One region of the Arthrobacter sp. PAMC 25486 genome, then DNA from elsewhere that is predicted to be linked to it. Evidence: riboswitches for the same ligand, from Rfam matches in the RefSeq annotation. Region 1 holds a riboswitch; the other holds the start of a gene.
The links. A riboswitch is a leader RNA that binds a small molecule or an ion and turns the genes downstream of it on or off. The one in region 1 is predicted to bind cyclic di-AMP.
Positions count from the first base shown of each region.

Region 1 (7,458 bases):
AGGGCCCGAAAACGGCGGGTCCTCCTGCACCGCCGTGGCGTGTTGGCGAGCCGCGGATCCTTCCAGCCACTCTGCGATGCAGACCACGGGACCCACGACGACGATCCCCCCTTCCACTCCTCCCCCGCCCTGCGCTGTGGCCGCCTGGGCAGTTGGCATCCGGGATGCGCGCGTCTGCGCCATTTGCAGCTGTCCGGCGAGCACGCGTGCCGCAGCATCCACGGTGCGGGCCAGCAGCGTCCTGCCCTCCACCATGAGCCCGGCCTTGGGCACCCCGCCAAGGCGCCGGGACTTGCCGCCGGCCAGGATCAGCGCCTGCAGGGGAGGCTGTTCATGCTCAGTCATGTGCCCATCGTAGCGGCGAAGGACCGTGGGGGCGTTGGATGAAGCGGCGGTGGCAGTTCACCGGAAAATAATTGTGCACTCACTGCATATTTGCAGAAAGTGAACTTATGCTGGTGTTTGTGCCGATAGGAAATATGCGGCACACGCTGCACCCTTTGGAGCCGCAATGAGCGTCACCGCATCCCCGGCAACACCGGCCCTGCCGCCAACACCGGCCGCCGAAACGTCAGGCATGCCTGCCCCGCCCGCACCAGCCGGCGAGACCCTGCGGGAAAGAAAGCGCGCAGCCACGCGCCTAGCCATCCGCCGCGCTGCTATCGAGTTGGGCCTGGAGCACGGCTATGAAAACGTCACGGTGGACTTGATCTGTGCCGCGAGCGACGTCTCTGCACGCACCTTCTTCAACTATTTCGGCAGCAAGGAAGGCGTTTACATCAGCCCCCGCAAGCCGCTGCCCGGCCGGGAAGTACTCGAGGCGTTCGTGGCAGGCGGCGGCTCGAGCGTTTTTGCCGGCCTGTTCGACTTGATCGCCGGGACGTTCGTGGAGGCGGAAAGCAACCTGGAATTGTTCCAGGCCCGGCACCAGCTCATCCACCGGACACCGGAGCTCCTGGACAAGGAAAAGGCCAGAATCAGCGAGACGGAAGACCTCTTTGTGGGCTACGTTATGGACCGCTTCCGCCGGGACGGCCGCAGCATCCAGGCCACCCCGGACCTTGAGGACGAGGCCCGCATGATCGTGGCCCTGGTCTCCGGCGCTCTGCGCTTTGCCCTGCAAAAGTGGGTGGCGGGAAATTTCACCGACTCCCGCGAAGTTCTGGTCCGCACCGCCTCCGAGCTCATCAAGCGCATCACCGCCAACGAACACTGGCCTTAAGCCCGCCTTGACACACTGATTTCCGGCGTCGCTGAGGCGCCCCCGGCGCAAGCCGGCGCCGCATGGCCAAGCCTGCGGCAGCACGCCGTCGTACTTCATCACCGAACCCACAGCCGCCTCCAAACCATCCGGCGCTAGGAATTTGTCATGAGCGCAACCACTCAAACAGTCCACCCACCCACCGAGAGCGACCGCCGAAGCATTCTGCTGGTGTTTGCCGGGCTCATGCTCACCATGCTGCTCGCCTCGCTCGACCAGACCATTTTCAGCACCGCGCTGCCCACCATTGTTGGCGAGCTGAACGGCGTAAACGAGATGCTGTGGGTCATTACGATCTATATTCTGGCCTCCACCATCATGCTGCCCATCTATGGCAAGTTGGGCGACCTCATGGGCCGCAAGGGGTTGTTCATTGGCGCCATTTCGGTGTTCATTCTCGGATCGATCATTGGTGGTTTCGCCCAGGACATGACGTGGCTGATCATTGGCCGCGGTGTCCAGGGGCTCGGCGGCGGCGGCTTGATGCTGCTCTCACAGGCCATCATTGCCGACGTCGTGCCGGCCCGTGAACGTGGCCGCTACATGGGCATCATGGGCGGCGTGTTTGCGCTGTCGTCGGTGGCCGGACCGCTGCTGGGCGGCTGGTTCACCGACGGGATCGGCTGGCGCTGGGGGCTGTGGATGAACATTCCGCTGGGCATCCTGGCCATCATTTCGGCCGTGTTCTTCCTGCGGCTGCCTGCCCATCCGCGGGTGAAGGCACGCGTGGATGTGGCCGGCATGGCGTTGCTGGGCATCACCTCAACGCTGTTGGTGTTGGTCAGCACCTGGGGCGGGACGAAGTACGACTGGAACTCCCCGCAGATCATTGGCATGGGTGTGGGCACTGTGCTGGCTGCGCTGTTGTTTGTCTGGGTGGAGCACAAGGCCGCGCACCCCATCATGTCGTTGCATCTGTTCAAGGATCGCAACTTCAACCTGACCACTGCTGCCGGGCTGATCACAGGCATCGCCATGTTTGGCACCCTCGCCTACCTGCCCACCTATCTGCAGATGGTCACCGGCGCCAACGCCACCCAGGCCGGCTTCCTCATGATCCCCATGATGGCAGGACTGCTCGTAACCTCGATCGGCTCCGGACAGCTGGTCAGCAGGACGGGCCGGTACAAGTGGCTGCCCATCACCGGCATGTTCATCGTGGCCGGTGCGTTGGTGCTGCTCTCGACCATGACGCCCACCATGCCGATCTGGGTCATCTGCGCCTATCTGGCCATCATGGGCATCGGGCTGGGCACCTCGATGCAGATCCTGGTGTTGATTGTGCAAAACCAGTTCCCCAATTCACAGGTGGGCATGGCCACGGCATCCAACAACTACTTCCGGCAAATCGGCGCGTCGCTGGGGTCCGCCGTCGTGGGCAGCTTGTTTGCACACCGCCTGGCCGACATCCTCACCACACGCATGGCCGGCAGCGGAGGCGGGCAAGGCACCGGGGGCATCAATTCGCTCACCCCTGAAATCGTGCGTCAACTGCCCGAGCAGGTGCGGACCATTGTCATCGGCGCCTACAACGACGCCCTGACACCGATCTTCGTCTATATGGTGCCGCTGCTGCTCGTGGCGGGCATCCTGCTGCTGTTCGTCAAAGAGATCCCGCTGGCAACCAGCATCGACCGCCAGCCTCTGCGACCCGAGCATGAACGTGGAGACGGGCACGGTGCCGAAGACGGTTCGGCTCAGACGCGGGAGCCAGCAACTGCTACAGGCGCCGAATCGCGGGCGCGTTCCGAGGATTAGCGACGCTGGACCCTCCATTCGCTGGGCGGGAGCCCTTTCCCGATGCCGAACCCGGTTCACCGGCGAAAATGACACCGATCCCGCTTTCTGATCCCGGGATTCCGGGATTGGCGGGATCAGACCGCGGGATCGGTGTCAGAACTTGCGGATGGCCGGACTCAACGCGCCGGACGCGCCTCCACACTCGCACGGCACGCGCCTCCACAGCCGTCGAATCCCCGGCAGCTCACGAGCAGCGGACGGGCTGCTTAAAACAATGAACCCCGTCCGTAGACGGGGTTCATTGGGTAAAAATGTTCTTTAGTGACCCATCGCAATGAAAACGGGACCTGAACCGACGTTGGCGGAGAATACGGCTGTTGTGAAGCCGTCCCATCCACCGTGTACGGCCTGGCCGTTGCCAATGTAAACAGCGATGTGGGCAAGGCCCGCGCCACCGTCTGCGTAGTAAATCAAGTCACCGGGCTGGGCTTCGGCAGCGGATACTGTCCGGCCCAGGTGCAGGAAGTCAGCAGGCCAGCCTGGGTTGGATATTCCAACAGCCGACAGGGAGTTCCTGACCAGTGCGGTGCAATCCTGGGCAACACCAAGCTGTGCCAAGGCGGCGCTGGCGATGGTTGCACCAATTCCGCTCTGGGCAACAGGAGCCGGAGCTGCTTCAGGAACTACTTCTACAACCGGTGCGGGTGCGGCGGGAGCTTCTACCGGGGCTTCGGGGGCTGCCACGGGGGCGGCTGCCGGAGCCTCCAGAGCGGCGGCCGGTGCGGCCGGGGCTTCTGCTACTGCTACAACATCGTTGCTCTTGACCTCTACAACTGCCGGTGCCTCAACAACAGGAGCCGGGGTGGAGGTGATTGCGGGGGTGGCGAACGAAATCTTCACCGTGGATGCTGCCGTGATGGCGGAAGCAAGTTCCGTGTTCAGGTTCAGCGTAGTTGCACCGTCAGATGCGCGCTCCACGGTGGGAGTAGCTGCATTTGCTGCGATGCCGGATGTCAATACAAGTCCAGATGCTGCTGCGATAACAGCGGCCTGACGTCCAACTCCACCGATGTTCAAGCTAACGGTCTTCGTGAGGGTGGACATCGTGCCGGTCTTAACAACCTCGGCGCGATGGCGCCCGAGGACAGTATTTGAAGCCAAGAAGGTTTCCTCTCCCAATGCCTGCGAGGTAAGCTGTCGGATTCGGATGGGAGTCACCCGGCCGCTCCACGTTGGCACACTGCAAGAGTTTCCTCTTGGAGAGTATAAACGCTTCGCGGCTTCACCCCAAGGACTTTGCACATGGTGCAAGATCCGATTATTGGTTCCCCCGCCCCTGCCAGACGATTGATACGAACGGACCATGAGCAGTGGCAGAGCTAGGCAATCTACTCGTGGGCGCCAACTTTATTCGAGTTGGCGCGATTACGACGGTACAACAGATTTTTCCCAATGTCACGTTACGGTCACGGTCATGTGTCTAAGTCGTAACTAAAAGTGACCTGTGGAGGAATTAAAGCCAGCCCATGGGATCGACGGTCTCGTCGTTGACGATGACTTCAAAGTGCAGGTGGCAGCCGGTGGAGGCTCCCGTGGTGCCACTGAGGCCCACATTGCCCCCGCGCTGGAGTTCCTGGCCGACCTTCACATCAATGCTGCTCATGTGGTTGTAGGACGTTGAGAGGCCGTTGCCGTGGTCCACGACCACGCGGTTGCCTCCGCCGTATTGGTGCCAGCCGGCGAACGTCACAACGCCGCCTGCTGCAGCAAGTACCTGGTTGCCGCAGGCAATGGCGAAGTCCTGGCCTGTGTGCTGCTCGCCCATCTGGCCGGTGATGGGGTTGATGCGTCCACCGAACGGTGAGCTGGTCACCAGGTTCTCCAACGGCCCGGAGAGCGTGCCCTTGGAAGCCTGGGGGGTGACGTTGGAGGCGTTGACCTTCAGGGTCTCCTTGAGCTGACCGTCAGGGTTCAACGCGCTGGTGACGGCGGGTGCGGCAAAAGTAATGGGGATCTCGGCGCCGGCCGTGACAACTATCTCAACGGCGGCGGCCTTTTCCGGGGCGGCTTGAACGGTGTCAACGCCCTGCACGGAAGGCAGCGTGACGGCCAGGACCAAGCCGGTGGCAGCCATGGCTACACCAACTTTTTGCCCGGCACCGCTGGCAACACCGGCACGCAGCAGCTGAGCCATGGAAATACCTGAGGGTGCATTTGCACGTTCCGCAGCAATTGCTTCACGGCGGCTTCCGGGGATGGAAGCAAGATCATGCGTTACTGGCGACGACGCACGGCGGCGTCCCCGCTGTTTAACATCTGACACAAAAAACCTCTCTATAAAGCACCTGCGAAGTTAGCTGTCGGATTCGGATCAGAGAGTCATGCAGTTGATCCGGCCCACGCTTTTGGCACAGCTCAGGTCATGACGCAACCCAACGGATTGCGTCAGAAATGAGTTGTACTGTGGATGGGCTTCACCCCAAGACAGGCTGGATTGCCTATCAAAAGTGGTTCCCCCGCCCCTGCCTCATTGGTTACTGTCCATGCTGCGAAGGCAAGGTTCGGTGTCGCAGGATGGTAACGCTTTGGTTACAGCGCCAGGTTATTACTATACGGTACAAGCGGTAAACGTAACAATTTCGTTACCAAGATCATCAATAACGCCATGTCAACCTCAGCGGTTGGCACTGTGAAACTCTAACTCATGGCAACAAAAACATGTGAAGCGACCTCCGGGGGCAGCTCCAGCGCCCCCTCGATCCCCGGCACACGCACGGAGATGTACTCGCCCACTTGGGCCAGTGAAATCTGCGCACCGGGGCGCAAGCCGCCTTCATCCAGCTGCTGCAACAATTCAGGTTCAACCTGGATGCGCTCGGACAACCTGTGAATAATCACCTTTTGGCCTGAAGCATAGGTATTCATTGCGTCAACGAGCGTCACGAGCCCCGCCGCAAAGACAGGGGCCACCTCGCCGCCGAGCTCTTCCAGCCCGGGGATCGGGTTGCCATACGGGGACTCGTTGGGCTTGCCCAACAGCTCAAAGAGGCGCTGCTCCACCCGCTCACTCATGACGTGCTCCCAGCGGCAGGCCTCCTCATGCACATAGGCCCAGTCCAGGCCGATGACATCGGCGAGCAGCCGTTCGGCCAGGCGGTGCTTGCGCATGACCCTGGTGGCCTTGTCCCGGCCGGTAGGGGTCAATTCCAGATGCCGGTCACCTGAGACGATGACCAGGCCGTCGCGCTCCATCCGACCGATGGTCTGGGAAACGGTGGGCCCGGAATGGTGCAGGCGCTCGGCAATGCGCGCCCGCAAGGCAACAATGTTTTCCTCCTCCAACTCCAGGATGGTTCGCAAATACATTTCCGTCGTGTCAATCAGATCAGCCACGTCAGCATCCTCCTGTTATTGGGCAAGAATTTTGGGCAAACGCCATCGTCTCTACGTTAGCCTGAATGCCATACCCGGGGGTAACCGCACCCTCTTAAGCCAACCCCACGCCGTCGCACATTATTTCGGCGCCCGCCGCATTTTTCCTCTCAGCGAAGTTCTACGGCAGAATTGGCAACAGCCCCTGGCACCCATATAACTTCCATCGCTTAATTTTTGGAGCAACTCGTGAGCGAACCCACGCCCCTCACCATTCCCGCCAACCTGCGCCCGGTCGACGGCCGCTTTGGTGCCGGCCCCTCCAAGGTCCGTCCCGAGCAGGTTGCGGCGCTTTCCAAAGCAGGCGCTTCACTTTTGGGCACTTCCCACCGCCAAGCTCCCGTTAAGAACCTCGTGGGAGAGGTCCGCAGCGGCCTGAAGCAGTTCTTCAACGCCCCCGACGACTACGAGGTCATCCTCGGCGTTGGCGGCTCCACCGCTTTCTGGGACGTTGCAGCGTTTGGCCTGGTGGAGAACAAAGCCCAACACCTGTCCTTCGGCGAGTTTGGCTCCAAGTTTGCCTCCGCCACCAACAACGCACCGTTCCTGGCCGCCTCCTCCATCATCACGGCCGAGCCCGGCACCCGCCCGCTGCCTGTTGCCGAGGCCGGCGTGGACACCTATGCCTGGCCGCAGAATGAGACCTCCACCGGCGTCGCCGCTCCCGTGAAGCGCGTGGCCGGTGCCGATGAGGGCGCCCTCGTCCTGGTCGATGCCACCTCGTCCGCTGGCGGCCTGGCCGTGGATGTGCGTGAAAGCGATGTGTACTACTTCGCCCCGCAAAAGAATTTCGCGTCCGACGGCGGACTCTGGTTTGGGCTGTTCTCTCCCGCTGCGATTGAGCGGGCCAGGCGCATTGGTGCCTCCAACCGCTGGGTGCCCGACTTCCTGAACCTGAACACTGCCATTGACAACTCCCTGTTGAACCAGACGTACAACACGCCTGCGCTCTCCACCCTTGTCACCATGAACAACCAGGTCCAGTGGCTCAACAGCAACGGCGGCATCGATTTTGCCTCCGCTCG
Region 1 is NZ_CP007595.1:3,877,347-3,884,804, reverse strand. Features, by position in the region: gene art_RS17580 (NTP transferase domain-containing protein) at 1-345, opposite strand, end outside; gene art_RS21265 (TetR/AcrR family transcriptional regulator) at 512-1,222, shown strand; gene art_RS17570 (MDR family MFS transporter) at 1,370-3,019, shown strand; gene art_RS17565 (NlpC/P60 family protein) at 3,320-4,105, opposite strand; cyclic di-AMP (ydaO/yuaA leader) riboswitch at 4,167-4,364, opposite strand; gene art_RS21260 (M23 family metallopeptidase) at 4,515-5,195, opposite strand; cyclic di-AMP (ydaO/yuaA leader) riboswitch at 5,327-5,578, opposite strand; gene art_RS17555 (metal-dependent transcriptional regulator) at 5,699-6,394, opposite strand; gene serC (phosphoserine transaminase) at 6,623-7,458, shown strand, end outside.

Region 2 (7,458 bases), 520 kb from region 1:
GCTCGGACACGTCACCAACGCGTCAACCTTACCGGGTCAACGCCGTACAACAAAAATGGGCGGCCCCGCCGCCGTTGAAAGGGTGCAAGATGGGCACATGGACAATGCAACGCGGCGTGCCTGGAGCTGGCACAAACAAGGCTTGGACGGATCGCTGGCGGGCAGCAGCGCCGCCGACGTGCTCGGCAAAACAGGCTGGGCACGCTCCATCGGCGGCGCCAACCCCTACCTGACACTCTTCTCCCGTGCTGGCATCCGCAGGGAACAAGCCGACGCCGACATGGCGGCCCTGCGCATCCATGAACTACCGACGGCGCGCGGCTGCACCTATGTCCTGGGCGCGGACGACTTCGCGTGGGGACTGTCCCTTGGGCAGGGAGCGGCCGAAGCAACCGCCAAGGTGCTGGACAAGCTCGGCGTCGACCGGCAAGAGCTCAAGGACCTTGAGGAGCGGGTGCTCGAATTGCTCCAGGATTCGACGCTCCCGCTTGACCCTAAAGTACTCAAAGACAAGTTGGGCAGTGCCGTGCGAAGCCTGGGCGAGGAAGGCAAGAAGAAGGGCGCCTCAACCACGCTCCCCACAGCGCTGGGACTGTTGCAGGCCGACGGCCGCATCCGCCGCGTACCCCTCAACGGCCGGCTGGACGTGCAGCGCTACGCCTACACGGCCTGGGGACTGCCGGCCCCGGAGGAATCGCCGGAACAGGCCCGGGCAAAACTGATGGAGAACTACCTGCGCTGGACCGGCGGCGCCACACTCAAGCAGACCCAGTGGTTCACGGCCTTCACCGTGGCGCAGACCAAGGCGGCGCTCGCAGCCGTCAACGCGGTGGAATCCACAGTCGTCGATCCGGACGGGCTGTGGATGCTGCCGGAAGACGTCGAGGCGGCTGCAACGTTCACGGCACCCCAGGAGGAGCAGATCCAGTTGCTCGCCGGCTCCGATTCCTTGTTCCTGCTGCGCCGCAACTCGGCGGACCACGTCGCCGAGGAGGACCGCGGCCTGGCCATCGGCAAGGAAAAACTCGCCCTGACGGCCGACCTGCCCGACCACCCCATCGTTGACCGCGGCCGGATCATCGGGCTGTGGCAGTACGACCCCGGTCAGGAACGCCTGGCCCACTGGACTTTCGAGCCACCCACCCTGGCGGTCAACGATAAGGTGGAAGAGATTGAATCATGGGTTCGCGAGGATCTGGGCGATTTCCGCTCCTTCAGCCTGGATTCGGCGTCGAGCCGGCAAAAACGGATCGACGCACTCAACGCAGCGGCGCGGTAAAAGGCGCGGTGAAACAGGGGGAGAAGCAATGGCTGGACTGAATTGGGTGCTGTCGGGGGTCATTGCCGCAGCGGTGCTCACTACGGGAGGCTGCGGTGGGACTCCCGGGGCGGCGCCTCAGGGCTCGGGCTGCATGCCGCCACCGTTCTCGATCAGCGCCGACACCATCCGGCCCGGCGGGAACCTCACCGTCAAGGCCGACGACGCCGACTGCGACCCCCGCTACGGCGCCGACGCACAGATCCTGCTGGAAATCACCGACGGTTCGGGTGAAAAAGTAGTGGATACCCTGGCCCCCATGAACGACGCCGGAGGGTTCAGTGCCGCCGTCAAGGTCCCCGATTCTGCCGTCCCCGGCCAAGGCGCGGTGAACGCCTACCCGTGGAACCTCGACTGGTGCGACGACACCGGACGGAACAACCGGATGGGTAACCCCGGTGTGGGCGCCGATGCTGCGCCGGACATCGAACTGGCCTCCTGCACGCTGCCCTCGAAGCCGCTCACGATCGAGCCCTGAGAGCCCTGAAGCTGCCGGCGGTGTTGAAGCTATTGGCGGTGGCTGGTAAAAAAGTCCCGCAAAAGCGCCGCGCATTCGTCCTCGCGCACGCCCGGAAACACCTCGACCCAGTGGTTGAGGCGCCGCTCGCGCAGCACATCAAACACCGACCCCGCCGCGCCGGCTTTCTCATCCCACGCCCCAAAAACGACCCGCGGCACCCTCGCCAGGACAATTGCCCCGGCACACATGGTGCACGGCTCCAGCGTCACCACGAGCGTGCAGCCGGCCAGCCGCCACGACCCCAGTTTCGTGGCCGCCTCGCGGATCGCCACGATCTCGGCGTGCGCCGTCGGGTCCCCGTGTGCCTCACGTTCATTGCGGCCCAAACCCAGGACTTCCCCGTCGGGCCCAAGCACGACGGCGCCAATTGGCACATCCGCCGTTGTCAGGGCACGCTGGGCTTCAGCGAGTGCAAGACCCATCCATTGGGCATGTAAAACCGTGGTGGTGGTCTCGATCGGGCGAAAATTCGATGTGTTGGGCACGGCTCAATGGTAGCTTTTATTCATGCGCGTACTGGTTGCGGATCATCCGCTTATTGCCCACAAGTTGACGGTCCTTCGAGACAAGAACACACCGTCACCCGTTTTTCGTCAGCTCACCGAAGAATTGGTGACCCTGCTGGCCTATGAAGCCACGCGCGGGGTGCGGGTCCAGCCGGTGAATATTGAGACGCCAGTGACGTCCACCATTGGTACCGGGCTGGTCAAGCCCACGCCCCTGGTGGTGCCGATCCTGCGCGCCGGCCTGGGCATGCTCGAGGGCATGACCCGCCTGCTGCCCACCGCCGAGGTTGGCTTCCTGGGCATGGCCCGCAATGAGGAAACCCTCGAGGCCATCACCTATGCCGAACGCCTGCCGGAAGATCTCACCGGACGGCAGGTATACGTGCTGGACCCCATGCTGGCCACCGGGGCCACCCTGATTGAGGCGTTCAAGTTCCTCTTTGACCGCGGCGCCGCGGACATCACCTGCATCTGCCTGCTTGCCGCCCCGGAAGGCCTGGCGAAGCTGGAAGCGGCCCACGGCGGGCGCGATAACGTCCACGTGGTCCTGGCCGCGATCGACGAGGGCCTGGATGAAAACTCCTACATTGTCCCGGGCCTCGGCGACGCCGGCGACCGCCTCTACGGCGTGGTGGACTAACCAACTCGTCCACTGGCTGGCACAGTGCCACAGTTCGTGGGAAAAGCCGCCGTTTGACGCAATTGCGATGGTTCAAACCATGGCAATTGCGTCAAACGGCGGCTTTTTCGTGGTCGGCCGCATGCGATCAGCCCTGCGCGTCGGCCGAACCAACGCCCCCAGTTCCATCCTCGGCACCGGACGATCCAACAGCTCCGTGCGTAACCCGGAACCCCACATCCGCCAGCACTGCATCGGGCGCGTTGCCCCTGCGCATTGCTGCCCGGGCGCTCCAGATCGGATCGTCCCAGCCGGCCCCGAGCAGACTTCGGTGGCCCCATAACGTGCCGTGTCGGCATAGTCCCAACACCATTTTCAGACCTTGCCGAGCCTGGCGAACACGCCAAAACCATGGGGCAGTTTCCCGGCCAACGGCTGCGGGCCCGGCACGCCGTTGAGCGCCGTCCACGCAATCTCCGCGAGCGAACCGTACGTTGGTGCGGACGTCCCCGCCAGGCCGGAGGCCGCATTGCAAAACCGGCCGGCCCGAAACCAGGTGACCGGGTGCGCAGGAAGGCCGACGGCGGATGGCGGGCTCCCGCCGTCGGCCATCACCTGGTGCCACAAAGCCGTCGGTGATGTGCGTGCGGCCCAGCTCAAAGGGGCCAGCGTGACCAGGCGGGACGTGCCCGAGCGGGCATCACGCAGCTCGACGGTGCCGCCGGGGATGGGCAGCAGGCCGATGGGAATCAGTACCAGCCCACGGCGTTCGAGTGGCCCCAGGCGCCGCAGGGTGACCCGTAGCGGCCCTGAATGTAGCCGAGCCCCCAGCGGATCTGGGTTTCATAGTTGGTGGACCAGTCGCTGCCGGTGCTTTCCATTTTGCTGGCGGGCAGGGACTGGGCAATGCCGTACGCGCCGCTGGAGACGTTTTCTGCCGAGGTAAGCCACTCGGATTCGCGCTGCCAGAGCTGGGTCAGGCAGCTCATCTGGTCGGCGCCCCAGCCGAAGGAGCCAAGCTGGCCGGCGGCGTAGGCCTGGGCGCCGGCGGGATCGTCAACGGCCACGGGCTTGACGGCATCGGCCTCGGCCTTCACGGGGACCGGGGCTGCTGAGGCGCTCGAGGTGACGTTCACGCCCGGGAAGGTGATGGCGGCGTCAAGCGGGGCGGAAACGGCCGGGGATGAACCGCCCGGAACGGTTGCCGGTGCCTCGGCGGCAGAGACCACGCTGGCCAGGCTGTCGGGGCCGGACGGTGCGCCGATCTGCGCGGCGACGCCGCCGGCGGCGACGAGCGCGCCAACGACGGCCAGTGCAGCCATGCACTTGGCCGTGGCACTGACGGCCGTGGCGCCGGGAGAGGCGGGTGCCGCGGCGGCGTGCCCGGCGGTGCGGGCGCCTGTGCGGGCTGATGCGTGCCCAAAAATCGACGGGCGGCGGACTGGTTCGGCACGGCGACGGCCGCGCTGCGGAGCAGCAGACATGAGGGAGCCTCTCTACGCCTGCGAGGTGAGCTGTCGGGAACGGACTAGAGAATCCGGCCGCCGCAGTCTTTGAAAATCACTGCACCGGCTTAACCCCAAGGGTCTCCACATTGAGGAGGCCCGCAAAAATTGGGTCCCCCGTCTCTGCCATGTTTCTCGATGGAAATGGGCGGCGGCAGAGCTCGGCGAGCCGTCCATCAATGCCATGAACCACGCTTGGTTCAGACGGCACTCTTTCCACTTTAACCGAAACGAGACCATGTGTCACATTTTGGTAACGACCTTTGTAGCAGGGTGAGCAAACGGACATTTACTTAGCAATGCTAACGATCTACCATGAAAGTTGAAGATACGGAACCAAATACCTCGAGGCAGCTGAGCATCCATGACTGATTTTTCCCCTGAAAGTTCGACGCCGGACCCCTCGCCACGTGCCGACGGTCCCGTTGCTTCGGGGCTGGGTGGGCGCAAAACCGGAAAGCCCATAGGTGTTGGGGCGTTGGCGGCCGAGTTGCGGGTTGCGATCATGCGCACCTCAAGGCGGTTGCGGGCGGAGGCGGCAACGCGCGAAATCAGTCCGGGGCAGTATTCGGTGCTTGCCGGAATTTTGGCCAGTCCGCTCACGGTGGGGCAGCTGGCCGCCCGGGAACAGATCCAGGCGCCATCCATGACCCGGATAGTGAATGCGTTGGATGTGGCCGGCTTTGTCGGCCGGGAAGAGAACCCGCAGGACAAGCGCCAGGTGCTGGTGCGGATCACGGAGCCAGGCGCGGCAGCATTGCTGCGTGCCCGCTCGAAGCGGACGGCCTGGCTGGCGAAGCAGGTGGCGGCCCTGACCCCGCAGGAGCGAGCGACCCTGCATGAGGCGGCCATGATTCTGCAGGAGATGAGCGCCTAGATGAATTCCATGTTCCGCGCATTGCGGGTCCGCAATTACCGGCTCTGGGTGACGGGTGCGCTGGTGTCCAACATTGGCACCTGGATGCAGCGCGTGGCTCAAGACTGGCTGGTGCTGACGGTTTTGACCAATAATTCAGGCACGGCCGCCGGCATTGTCACCGGCCTGCAGTTCCTGCCCATCGTGTTCCTTGGGCCCTATGCGGGCCTGTTGGGGGACAGGGTCAACAAGCGCAAGCTGCTGCTGGTCACGCAGACCTGTATGGGGTTTTGTGCGCTTTTGTTGGGAATATTGGTGGTCACCGGGTCTGTACAACTGTGGCACGTGTATGTATTGGCGCTCCTGCTGGGCGTGGCCAGCGCCTTTGATGCCCCGTCCCGGCAGGCGTTTGTCTCGGAGGTCGTCGGCAAGGAAGACGTGCCGAACGCCGTCGCACTTAATAGCGCCTCCTTCAACCTGGCCCGCCTGGCCGGCCCCGGCGTGGCCGGACTTGTCATCGCCCTGGTGGGTACCGGGCCGGCGTTTTTGATAAATGCGGCAAGCTTCGCTGCCGTCATCCTTTCATTGTGGCGGATGCGTGCCCATGAGCTGGTGCCGACGGTGCACGTGCCGCGGGCCAAGGGGCAGATTCGGGAGGGGCTGGTCTATATCCGCCAGCGCCCGGACCTGCTGATGATCATGGTCCTGGTGTTCGTGGTGGGCACCTTCGGGATGAACTTTCAGATCACCAACGCCCTGATGGCAACCACCGTTTTCCATTTGGGACCCGGGGAGTACGGGCTGCTGGGTTCGGTCATGGCGGTGGGGACCCTGGTGGCGGCGCTGCTGGCGGCGCGGCGCAAGACCATGCGGATGCTGTACATCGTGGGCGGCGCCCTCGCTTTTGGCGTGACCGTTGCCATCGCCGCCTTCATGCCGAGCTTTGCGCTCTACGCCTTGGCGCTGATTCCTGTGGGCCTGGCATCGCTGACGTTCATGAATGCCTGCAACACCACGGTGCAGCTGACCACCGACGCCGCCATGCGTGGACGGGTGCTGGCGGTGTACATGGTGGTGCTGCAGGGAGGTACGCCCATCGGGGCGCCGCTCGTAGGTTGGATCGCCACCGAGTTTGGCGCCCGCTGGTCCCTGGGGCTGGGCGCCGTGGTGGCAGTCCTTGCCGCCCTGATTGCCTTGGTCATGATGAACCGGCGCAACAATGTGAGGCTGCGCGACCAGTTCCGCAGCATGCGCCCCTCCTTCATGGTGCAGGGGCTGCACCGCACGGCGGGCTAGCTTCCGGCCCACAAGAGCATGCCGCTAGGTAAACCTTTGTTTACTTAGCGGCATTTTCTGGTAGAAAGCTGGGTGCCGGGAACGACTTGCCCGGACCGTTACCGGCATGCTCCCGACGCGGATGAACTATTTGGTCAAAATGGGAGTTTGTGCAGAATGTTTTGCCAAGACTTAGGTGTGTATCGCGGATATATTCGGAGTATTCCAAATTTCTCACGCCATATGAGAGCAAAACAACACGGTCGGCTTCATCACAAAATAGCCCACAATCTCATATGGTGGACGTTATGGGCTTATGTTACTTGCAGGTTCGCTTTGTTACGTAGCAGACTGACATATGTGAACACCCACTCAGTGAATTCTGCAGCCGCAGCAACGCACCGCCTCGGATCGACCGGACGGTTTATGTGTGGTTGTCGAATGCAGCCCTAGCTCACAAACCCTGGACGCCACACCCTCAGCAGCAACCGCAACGGGGCGGCACCAGTCTTTGGCCCTTGGGCCGGCCCTCCATGAGGACATCAAAGGTTCCTCGCGTGAAAACGGAATCAATGGAAGCATTCGCGCCGTCGAGTACGGCCATACACCTAGGTAGTTCAATGTCAGTAGCATCCGGATACGTCCACATCTCTGTTCGAAATGCAGCCAAGGCGGTCACCCGCACCTCTGGCGCACGCCCTGCCCACCTTGAGCAGGCCGGCTACAGCCAGCACGCTGATGCAGGCAACGCAGCGGAACGCCTGCGCGCCGTGCCCATCAGCGACAACAGCCCCATGACCGCGCCGACGCCCGTGATTGCCGGCGGTGACCGCCTCCGCGGCGTCAGCCCCGACAACGT
Region 2 is NZ_CP007595.1:3,358,936-3,366,393, forward strand. Features, by position in the region: tRNA gene art_RS15380 (tRNA-Ser) at 1-16, opposite strand, end outside; gene art_RS15385 (crosslink repair DNA glycosylase YcaQ family protein) at 98-1,279, shown strand; gene art_RS15390 (hypothetical protein) at 1,308-1,796, shown strand; gene tadA (tRNA adenosine(34) deaminase TadA) at 1,826-2,323, opposite strand; gene upp (uracil phosphoribosyltransferase) at 2,346-2,984, shown strand; gene art_RS21775 (hypothetical protein) at 3,339-3,623, opposite strand; gene art_RS23005 (transglycosylase) at 3,713-4,447, opposite strand; cyclic di-AMP (ydaO/yuaA leader) riboswitch at 4,451-4,629, opposite strand; gene art_RS15415 (MarR family winged helix-turn-helix transcriptional regulator) at 4,833-5,345, shown strand; gene art_RS15420 (MFS transporter) at 5,346-6,620, shown strand; gene art_RS15425 (winged helix-turn-helix domain-containing protein) at 7,220-7,458, shown strand, end outside.
Region 2: another riboswitch for cyclic di-AMP. It lies ahead of art_RS23005 (transglycosylase); the one in region 1 lies ahead of art_RS21260 (M23 family metallopeptidase).